Regions from separate parts of the Pseudomonas sp. NyZ480 genome, predicted to be linked through region 2. Evidence: predicted binding sites of a transcription regulator. Region 2 holds the regulator's gene; each other region holds the start of a gene.
What was found. Region 2 encodes sigma-54, which starts transcription at its own class of promoters, with help from an activator protein. Its sites were predicted from a motif close to ANTGGCATNNANNTTGCTNT; they were not measured.
Positions count from the first base shown of each region.

Region 1 (3,272 bases), 1.7 Mb from region 2:
CTGGGTGGGGAACGGGTACAGGCCTGGCTGCTTGAGGAAGGCTTCCAGGGCGTTGCCGTTCGGGCTGCTGCGGGCGACGATGTTGGGGTCCTGTGCCGGCGCCTGGCCGAGCGTGGGGACCGGAAAAGTGAGCGTCGGCGGCGGCAAGGTAGGGTCGAGTTTTTCCGGGCCGAATTCCTCGAACAGCAGTAACTGCTGGGTGAAGGGTTGGGCGCCGAACAGCGGACTTGGCTTGCCATTGGTCGGGTAGTTGCGCGAGGTCTGCTGGGCAGGCTGCAACACGTTGTCGATACGTACCGTGTTGCGGTCGCCGTACATGCCGTCCTTGAGTTCAAGAGCACCTTCGTTGGCTTCCGGCATGGTGTCCAGGTTGAGCAAGGCCTGGGTAGGGTCTGCTGGCTGGTCGGTATAGGCCGAGGCGTCCGTGGGGGGCGGCTGGCTCACATCATCCATCGAAGCGGCCAGGGCCGAGGCTAGTCCGAGGCCAAGCATCAGCGCAGTGACTGATGACAGCCTGAACGCAGGGTTGCAGGGACTGACCACGGCTTGTTTTTTCATGGTGTAAAGCCTCGCTCGCGGCTAAATGGCCTGGGGCCATCGATGGCGTATTGCCTTGTCGAGAGGGCAGGAGCAACGCCTGTGCCAACCTTTGCTCAAGTAATGCTTTGTTAAACAAAACCTTGTGGCGCCTGATGCTGGCGAAATAATGGAGCGTCAAAAATGGGTATAGATCCCCACAACCGGGGAATCTGACAGCCCATTTTCGGTGGTTGGACGGATGCAAGGCGTACCGAATGACTCGCTTCAGCCCAGGGTAATCCGAGTAAGTCCGGCGACTGGTCGGGCCATCATTCGCCGGAGCAGAGCACGATAACTACCGATGAATACCCTCGAGTGGCGATCAGACGACTTCATGGGGTGAAATCAATGACGGTCACTCTCGGGGCCGGAGCAATTGAATGCGCACCAACAACAGGCGCTTTGACAAGCTCACGTATCCCACGGTTACAAACCCCGCCAAGCAAATAGATTCCAATTCAAGCAGTTAGCGCAATTTCGTAGACGATACGCAGGATTGGCAGGTCAATTGCTTTGCCTGCTGGGAAACTAAATTGAACCACAGGAAGTTTTGTCGCCGTTCTTACCGAGCTTTCCTGCGGTTCGAATCCAGCCCGGTTACCCGACAGCGGGTTGGATATTTTTCCCGTCGGTTGGAGGCAGAAGGCATGATCCGGTTTTCCCATGTGTGCCGCGGTACGTTGGGTTTTTCCCTTTTGTTCGCAAGTGCCACCGCCCTTGCCAGCGAGGCCCCGCCAGCCATCGACAGCGGTGACACTGCCTTCGTCGCGGTGTGTTCGCTGGTGGTGCTGCTGATGACCCTGCCAGGGCTGGCGCTGTTCTACGGTGGCATGGCGCGTACCAAGAACGTGCTGTCGATCCTGATGCAGGTGTTCTGCACCGCGGCACTGATGTCCGTGCTGTTCGCGCTCTACGGTTACAGCCTGACCTTTACCGACGGCGGTGCCTTGCAGTCGGTGCTCGGCGGCCTGGACAAGCTGTTCATGGTGGGCATCACCAAGGATTCGGTGGTTGGCACCATTCCGGAATACCTGTACTTCCTGTTCATGCTGCTGTTTGCCGCCATTACCCCGGCGATCATCGTCGGCGGCCTGGCCGAACGCATGAAGTTCGCCGCGGTGATGGTGTTCATGGTGGTGTGGCTGACCATCAACTACATCCCCATGGCGCATATGGCCTGGGGCGGTGGTTGGGTGTTCAACCTCGGCGTACAGGACTTCGCCGGGGGTAACGTGGTGCACCTGAACGTCGGCATCGCCGCGTTGGTAGGGGCCTGGTTGCTGGGGCGCCGCCGTGGTTTTGGAACGCCCTCGCTGGCACCGCACAACATGACCATGACCCTCACCGGTGGCTCGCTGCTGTGGGTGGGCTGGTTGGGCTTCTGCGGCGGTTGCGCCCTGGCCGCCAATGGCTTTGCCATGTTGGTGATGGTCAACACCATGCTCGCCAGTTGCGCCGGGGCGCTGGGCTGGATGTTGGTCGAGTGGCAGCACCGTGGCCGGCCGAGCATGTTCGGTGCGCTGTCCGGCGCCATCGCCGGGCTGGTGGCGATTACCCCGGCTTGCGGTTATGTCGGCCCCATGGGCGCCATTCTGCTTGGGCTGATCGCAGGTCCCGTGTGTGTCTGGTCGGTGGAGAAACTCAAGCCGATGATTGGCCTGGACGATGCCTTCGACGTGTTCGGCGTGCACGGCGTCGCTGGCATCCTGGGTGGGCTGCTGACCCCGGTGTTCGCACTGACGGCCATCGGTGGACAGGGCTTCGCCGACGGCCGTGGGTTGCTCGACCAAGTGTTGGTCAATGCCGGTGCGATCCTGTTCAGCGTGGCGTTCTCGGGCATTACCAGCTTGATCGCGTACAAGGTTGCCGGTGCGCTGTGCGGTGGATTGCGGGTGGATGAAGAGTCCGAAGTGGACGGGCTTGACCTCTCTGCCCACGGTGAAGTGGGCTACAAATATTCCAACTGAGGGCTGCGCCGATGAAACTGATTACCGCGATCATCAAGCCCTTCCGCCTGGACGCTGTGCGCGAGGCCCTCACCGAGGTAGGGGTGAGTGGCGTCACGGTCACCGAAGTGAAGGGTTATGGGCGGCAGAAAGGGCATACCGAGGTATACCGAGGTGCCGAGTACCTGGTGGAGTTGTTGCCCAAGGTCAAGCTTGAAATCGTGGTGAGGGATGGCGTTTGCCAGCTGGCCGTCGAAGCGATTCTGAAGGCGGCGCGCACCGGCAAGATCGGGGACGGCAAGGTCTTCATCCAGGATCTGGAGGGGGTTATCCGGATAAGGACCGCAGAGATGGGGGACGATGCGGTCTGAGCGTTGATGCGGGGCTGCGCAGCAGCCCCAAACCTCTCGAATCAGGCGCGCACGCGCGCCTTCTGTGGGTCATACGCGACGGTGCTGGACGCCACGATCGCGCGAATACGCTTCTGCTGGCCGTCCAACTTGCCGACTTCCAGCTCGGTACCCGGCTCGCCATAGGCAACGTCCAGTCGACACAAAGCGATGTTCTTGCTCAGCACCGGCGAGCGTGTGGCACTGGTGATGATGCCCACCTGTGCACGGCCGTCATAAACGCAATCGCCATGGGCTGCCACCTCGTTGCCGTCCAGCTCCAAGCCCACCAGACGCTGTTGTGGGTTGGCTGCGCGGCGCAGCAAGGCGTCCCGACCGATGAAGTCAGCCTGCTTGG
Region 1 covers NZ_CP120626.1:2,684,505-2,687,776, forward strand. Annotated here, with positions in the region: gene P3R38_RS12235 (multicopper oxidase domain-containing protein) at 1-558, opposite strand, end outside; gene P3R38_RS12240 (ammonium transporter) at 1,227-2,546, shown strand; gene P3R38_RS12245 (P-II family nitrogen regulator) at 2,558-2,896, shown strand; gene P3R38_RS12250 (aminomethyltransferase family protein) at 2,938-3,272, opposite strand, start outside.
Region 1: a site for sigma-54 is predicted at 1,075-1,094, ahead of P3R38_RS12240 (ammonium transporter). Genes of this name have one in related genera too.

Region 2 (3,272 bases):
AAACCGAACGATTCGACCAGGAATGCCGTTCCAGGTTCAGGCTGGTTGAGCAGGCGCAGCTTGATCGAGTCGCGTAGTTGGTACAGGTTGAGGTTGGTGGTGTCGATCTTGAGGTCGGCCAGATCGGAAATCGGCCCTAGCAGCTCGCTTTCGACACGGATCGCCTCGGCCAGCGAACGGTTGGCATTGGTCAGCGGATGGCGTCGCCGGGTCTCCGAGAAGCGTTTGAGCAGCGTTTCTTCATCAGCGTCCAGAAACAGGACATCGCACTGGATGTGCCTGCCACGAGCTTCTTCGAGCAACTCGGGAAACCGCGTCAGGTGGCTGGGCAGGTTGCGGGCATCGATGGAGACAGCAACCTTGGGCTGCTGCAACTCGGTGTTGATCAGCGCGTTCTCCGCCAACTGCGGCAGCAGCCCGGCGGGGAGGTTGTCGATGCAGTAGTAGCCGTTGTCTTCCAGCACATCAAGGGCGGTACTCTTGCCCGAACCGGAGCGGCCGCTGACGATGATCAGGCGCATGTTCAGTGCTCGTTCTGTACGTCCAGGACTACCTGGAACAGGGCCTCGCTGCTGTCGGCGGCACGCAGGCGATCGCGGACCTCCTTGCGATCGAGCATGCTGGCGATCTGGCGCAGCAGTTCAAGGTGGGCATCGGTGGCCGCTTCGGGGACCAGCAGGACGAACAGCAGGTCTACCGGTGCGCCATCAATGGCGTCGTAGTCGATAGGGGCATCCAGATGCAGCAGTGCGCTGACAGGTGCCGTGCAGCCTTCGAGTCGGCAGTGGGGGATGGCAATACCGTTGCCGAAACCGGTCGAGCCGAGCTTTTCACGACCGACCAGTTTTTCGAAGACGTCTTGCATCTCCAGTTCTGGAACTTGTTCGGCAATCAGTGTGGCGACCTTCTCGAGGGCGCGCTTTTTACTGCCTCCCGGCACGTTCACGAGGGAACGGCCGGGGGTCAGGATGGTTTCAAGTCGGATCATGGATGAGGGGGATCAGCGGGCGGCTGCACCTTGCAGCAGGCTTTGCTGTTTTTCCTTGTGTTTTTTCAGTTGGCGGTCGAGCTTGTCGGCCATGGCGTCGATCGCTGCATACATGTCTTCGTGTTCCGCGTTTGCGACCACTTCGCCACCAGGAATCTGCAGGGTCGCTTCGACCTTCTGTTGCAGCTTCTCGACTTTCAGGATGACCTGCACGTTGGTGATCTTGTCGAAGTGACCCTCCACGCGCTTAAGCTTTTGCTCTACGTATTCGCGCAGAGGGGAGGTGACTTCTACATGGTGTCCACTGATGTTGACTTGCATACAGCTTCTCCTTTGTTGCCCGTGCATAAAGAGGCAGGTATTGCACCTGCCCCGCAAACGCTGTGGCACATTCAGGGGCTACATCAGTCGCTTGCGCTCGCTCGACGGCGCGATGCCGAGGGACTCGCGGTACTTGGCGACGGTGCGACGGGCTACCTGAATGCCTTGTGCCTCCAGTAAACCAGCGATCTTGCTGTCACTCAATGGCTTTTTCTGATTTTCCGCCGCAACCAGTTTCTTGATGATCGCGCGGATCGCCGTAGACGAGCATTCTCCGCCTTCGGAGGTGCTCACATGGCTGGAGAAAAAGTATTTCAGTTCGTAGATGCCGCGCGGCGTGTGCATGTATTTCTGGGTGGTTACCCGGGAAATGGTCGACTCGTGCATGCCCACCGCTTCGGCGATGTCGTGCAGGACCAACGGCTTCATCGCTTCGTCGCCGTGGTCGAGGAAACCGCGCTGGTGTTCGACGATCTGGGTGGCGACCTTCATCAGGGTCTCATTGCGGCTTTGCAGGCTCTTGATGAACCAACGCGCCTCTTGCAGCTGATTGCGCATGAAGGTGTTGTCGGCGCTGGTGTCGGCACGGCGGACGAAACCGGCATACTGCGGATTGACCCGCAGCCGTGGGATCGCCTCCTGGTTCAGCTCGACCAGCCAGCGGTCGTTGTCCTTGCGCACGATCACGTCGGGGACCACATACTCCGGCTCACTGGATTCGATCTGCGAGCCCGGTCGTGGGTTGAGGCTCTGTACCAGTTCGATGACCTGGCGCAGTTCGTCTTCCTTGAGCTTCATGCGGCGCATCAGCTGGCTGTAGTCGCGGCTGCCGAGCAGGTCGATGAAATCGACCACCAGGCGCTTGGCTTCGCTCATCCACGGCGTGCTGGCGGGCAGTTGGCGCAGTTGCAGCAGCAGGCACTCGCCAAGATTGCGAGCGCCCACCCCGGCAGGCTCGAATTGCTGGATGCGGTGCAGGACGGCTTCGACCTCGTCCAGCTCGATGTCCAGCTCGGGGTCGAAGCCCTCGCAGATTTCTTCGAGGGTATCCTCGAGGTAGCCCTGGTCGTTGATGCTGTCGATCAGGGTCACGGCGATCAGGCGGTCGGTGTCGGACATCGGCGCCAGGTTCAGTTGCCACAGCAGGTGGCTCTGCAGGCTCTCGCCCGCGGAGGTGCGGGTGGTGAAGTCCCACTCGTCATCATCGTTGCTGGGCAGGCTGCTGGCACTGGTCTGGTAGATATCTTCCCACGCGGTGTCGACGGGAAGCTCGTTGGGAATGCGCTCGTTCCACTCACCGTCTTCCAGGTTCTCGGCGCTTGGTGCGCTTTCCTGGAAACTGTTGTCCTGAACTTCGGCGACCGGTTTGTTCTCGGCGTTGTCCGCCATCGGGTCGCTGTTGTCGAAGTCGTCGCCGTCTTCCTGACGTTCGAGCATCGGATTGGACTCCAGCGCTTCCTGGATTTCCTGCTGGAGGTCCAGGGTAGAGAGCTGAAGCAGGCGGATGGCCTGTTGCAACTGCGGTGTCATCGTCAGTTGCTGGCCCATTTTTAGGACGAGCGATGGTTTCATGGCTGGGGCTAAATACCTTGTTCGCCGGCGCGCATGCGCCATCCACTACACGAGGGCGCCGGAGCGCCAAATCAAGCAAGTTTTATGCCTTAAATTGTAGCGTTTGCCTAGAGCGCTGTAACAACTTAAGCCTCGATGAGGCGGGATTGCCAGTGCTCCAGGCGCGCCGGGGTCAGAGTCGGAACTCGTGACCCAGGTAAACTTCCTTGACCAGATCGTTGGCCAGGATGGTCTCGGCATCGCCCTCGGCGATCAGTCGACCATCGTTGACGATGTACGCGGTTTCGCAGATGTCCAGGGTCTCGCGGACGTTGTGGTCGGTGATCAGTACACCGATGCCCTTGGCCTTGAGGTGGTGGATGATCTGCTTGATGTCGCCTACGGAAATCGG
Region 2 covers NZ_CP120626.1:4,371,217-4,374,488, reverse strand. Annotated here, with positions in the region: gene rapZ (RNase adapter RapZ) at 1-521, opposite strand, end outside; gene ptsN (PTS IIA-like nitrogen regulatory protein PtsN) at 524-988, opposite strand; gene raiA (ribosome-associated translation inhibitor RaiA) at 1,001-1,309, opposite strand; gene P3R38_RS20090 (RNA polymerase factor sigma-54) at 1,388-2,881, opposite strand; gene lptB (LPS export ABC transporter ATP-binding protein) at 3,054-3,272, opposite strand, start outside.

Region 3 (3,272 bases), 2.7 Mb from region 2:
TGTTCGATGCGCTTGCGTTCGGCCAGCTGCTGGTCACGCGCCAGCAACTGGGCCTTGAGCGCCTGGTCGCTTTCGAAACGGGCCATGGCGACATCTAGAATGGGCTGGAGCCGCGCGGCATGGATGCCTTCGACGATGTAGGCGCTGACCCCGGCCTTGATCGCCTGGCGCATGACGCCGGGGTCATGTTCGTCGGTGAACAGCACGATTGGCCGTGGTTGATCGCGGCTGACCAGCACCACCTGCTCCATGACATCGCGGTCCGGGGAGTCGGTGTCGATCAACACCACGTCCGGGTGCACCGTTTCGACGCAGGCGGGCAGGTCGATGGTCAGCCCTGGGGCTTCGATCACCTCGAAGCCGGCCTCGCTCAGCGCGGCCTTGAGGCGGCCGACTTTTTTTTGCGTGTCGTCGATCAGCAGGATGCGTAGCATGTTCGTCACCCTCACAGACCGATACGTGCGCCGCGGGCATCGCCCAGGGCGTGCAGGCGGAAGCTGCGGGCGTAGGCGTGGGGGTCGCTACCGTCCCAGCGGATTCCGTCGATCAGCAGGCTGCTGCGCATGGCGGGTGCATCGCAGGGCACGCCTATGGCATTCGCGGCGTCCCGATACACGTCTAGTTGCTGCACCTGGCGGGCCACGGCAAGGTAGTCGGGGTCTTCGCGCAGCAGGCCCCAGCGGCGGAACTGGGTCATGAACCACATGCCGTCGGACAGGTAGGGCAAGTTGGCCCGTCCCTCGTCGAACAGGCGCAGGGCGTGTCGGTCCTGCCAGTGGTTGCCAAGGCCATCCTGGTAGTCGCCAAGCAAGCGCGGCTCGATGCGTTCCAGGGGCGTGTCCAGGTACGCGCTGCCGCTGAGCAGTTGCGCGGTGCCATGGCGGTTCTCCTGGCTCTGCTCGATGAAGCGGCTAGCGGCCAACACCGCCTTGACCAGCGCGCGGGCACTGTTGGGGTACTGTTCGACGAAGGCGCGTGCGCAGCCCAGGACTTTCTCGGGGTGGTCCGGCCAGATCGACTGGCTGGTTGCCAGGGTGAAGCCCTGGCCTTTGGCCACGGCGTCGGCCGACCAGGGCTCGCCGACGCAGAACCCGTCGATGCGACCGGCCTGAACGTGCGCGACCATTTGCGCAGGGGGCACCACCACGCTGTTCACGTCGTCCAGCGGATGAATACCCTGGCTTGCCAGCCAGTAGTACAGCCACATGGCATGGGTGCCGGTGGGGAAGGTCTGGGCGAAGGTCAGGCGCGCGCCTTGTTGGTGCACCAGGCGCGCCAATGCTTCAGGGTTGGTCACGCCCTTGCGTTGCAGGGCCGGGGAGAGATTGATGGCCTGGGCGTTCTGGTTCAAGCCCATGAGCACCGCCATGGCGCTGGCCGGTACGCCGCCGATCCCCAGGTGGACTGCGTATATCAGGCCGTACAGGCAATGCGCGGCATCCAGCTCGCCGCTGACCAGTTTGTCGCGCAGTCCTGCCCAGGAGCCCTGGCGCTTGAGGTTCAGGGTCAGGCCATGTTGTTGGGCGAAGCCCTGGGTGGCTGCGACCACTACCGATGCGCAGTCGGTCAGGGCCATGAAGCCGATGTTCAGGCTGGGCTTTTCCGGCGCGTCACTGCCGTTCACCCATGCCAAGGGCATTGCCGGGGGTACTGTGTTCACAAGATTCCTCGCCCGTACTGAATAGGCTGTGTCAGGCAATCGAAGCAACCGATGTGCCAAGGCCCTGTCATGCCGGGCGCGCGCTGGCTATAATCGCCACCTCACTCACCGCGAGTCTTGCCCGCCCATGTATACCCTGGCCCGCCAGCTGCTGTTCAAGCTTTCCCCGGAAACCTCCCACGACTTGTCCCTGGACCTGATTGGCGCCGGTGGCCGCCTCGGTCTCAACGGCCTGCTGTGCAAGCAGCCAGCGGCGTTGCCGGTGACCGTCATGGGCTTGAACTTCGCCAACCCGGTGGGCCTGGCCGCCGGCCTGGACAAGAACGGCGCAGCCATCGACGGCTTTGCCCAGTTGGGTTTCGGCTTCGTCGAGATCGGCACCGTGACTCCGCGTCCGCAGCCAGGCAATCCCAAGCCGCGGCTGTTCCGTCTGCCGGAGGCGACGGCGATCATCAACCGCATGGGCTTCAACAACCTGGGGGTCGACCACTTGCTCGAGCGCGTGCGTGCTTCGCGTTACGACGGTGTGCTGGGCATCAACATCGGCAAGAACTTCGATACCCCGGTCGAGCGTGCGGTCGACGACTACCTGATCTGCCTGGAAAAGGTCTACCGCGAGGCCAGCTACATCACGGTCAACGTCAGCTCGCCGAACACCCCCGGCCTGCGCAGCCTGCAGTTCGGCGACTCGCTCAAGCAGTTGCTCGGTACCTTGGCCGAGCGTCGCGAGAAACTCGCGGTCGAGCATGGCAAGCGTGTACCGCTGGCCATCAAGATCGCGCCGGACATGAGCGACGAGGAAACCGCCCAGGTGGCTGGCGCGTTGGTCGAATCGGGTATGGACGCGGTCATCGCCACCAACACCACCCTGGGTCGTGAAGGCGTCGAGGGGTTGCCGTACGGTGGTGAAGCCGGTGGTCTGTCGGGGGCGCCAGTGCTGCAAAAGAGCACTCATACGGTGAAGGTGTTGGCAGGGGAGCTGGCCGGCAAGTTGCCGATCATCGCGGCGGGCGGTATTACCGAAGGCCGTCACGCTGCCGAAAAAATCGCCGCGGGCGCAAGCCTGGTGCAAATTTACTCGGGGTTCATCTACAAAGGCCCTGCGCTGATCCGTGAGGCTGTCGACGCCATCGCTGCCATGCCCCGTACATAAAACGCGCGGGCATAAAAAAGGGCCCCTTGAAAGGGGCCCCTGGGCCTTAGCCCGCCGCCCGGATAGGGCGCGCATGGTAAATCGAATTCAGTGTCCTCGTTCAGCCAACGGCGTGATTTTCGTTGAGTCTATGGATGCCAGCGGTGCCAGTCATTCCGTCCCAGTTATCACCGCGACCTTCACGCCAGCCGTTGATCCAGGCTTGGCGAACAGAAGGAAGATTGAAGGGGCAAAGTTCGCGGGATTTGCCGGTGACCCCGTATTGGTAGCCACGTGAATATGCTCTTTCCAACGGATCACGCTTAAGTCTTCTCATAGGGTGTTGCCCTCACTTGTTGACTGTAATGTCCCGTCGGCCTCTCCGAGGCCGGGCAGAGTCTTTCTGCCGGTTTGCGCTCGCTGCCGGCGTGGCGAGCTGAAGATGCCGCCTCGTTGCGAAGCGGCCTGAGACCAGTTCTA
Region 3 covers NZ_CP120626.1:1,700,788-1,704,059, forward strand. Annotated here, with positions in the region: gene P3R38_RS07720 (ANTAR domain-containing protein) at 1-434, opposite strand, end outside; gene P3R38_RS07725 (CmpA/NrtA family ABC transporter substrate-binding protein) at 446-1,660, opposite strand; gene P3R38_RS07730 (quinone-dependent dihydroorotate dehydrogenase) at 1,788-2,813, shown strand; gene P3R38_RS07735 (ribosome modulation factor) at 2,914-3,129, opposite strand.
Region 3: a site for sigma-54 is predicted at 1,702-1,721, ahead of P3R38_RS07725 (CmpA/NrtA family ABC transporter substrate-binding protein). Genes of this name have one in related genera too.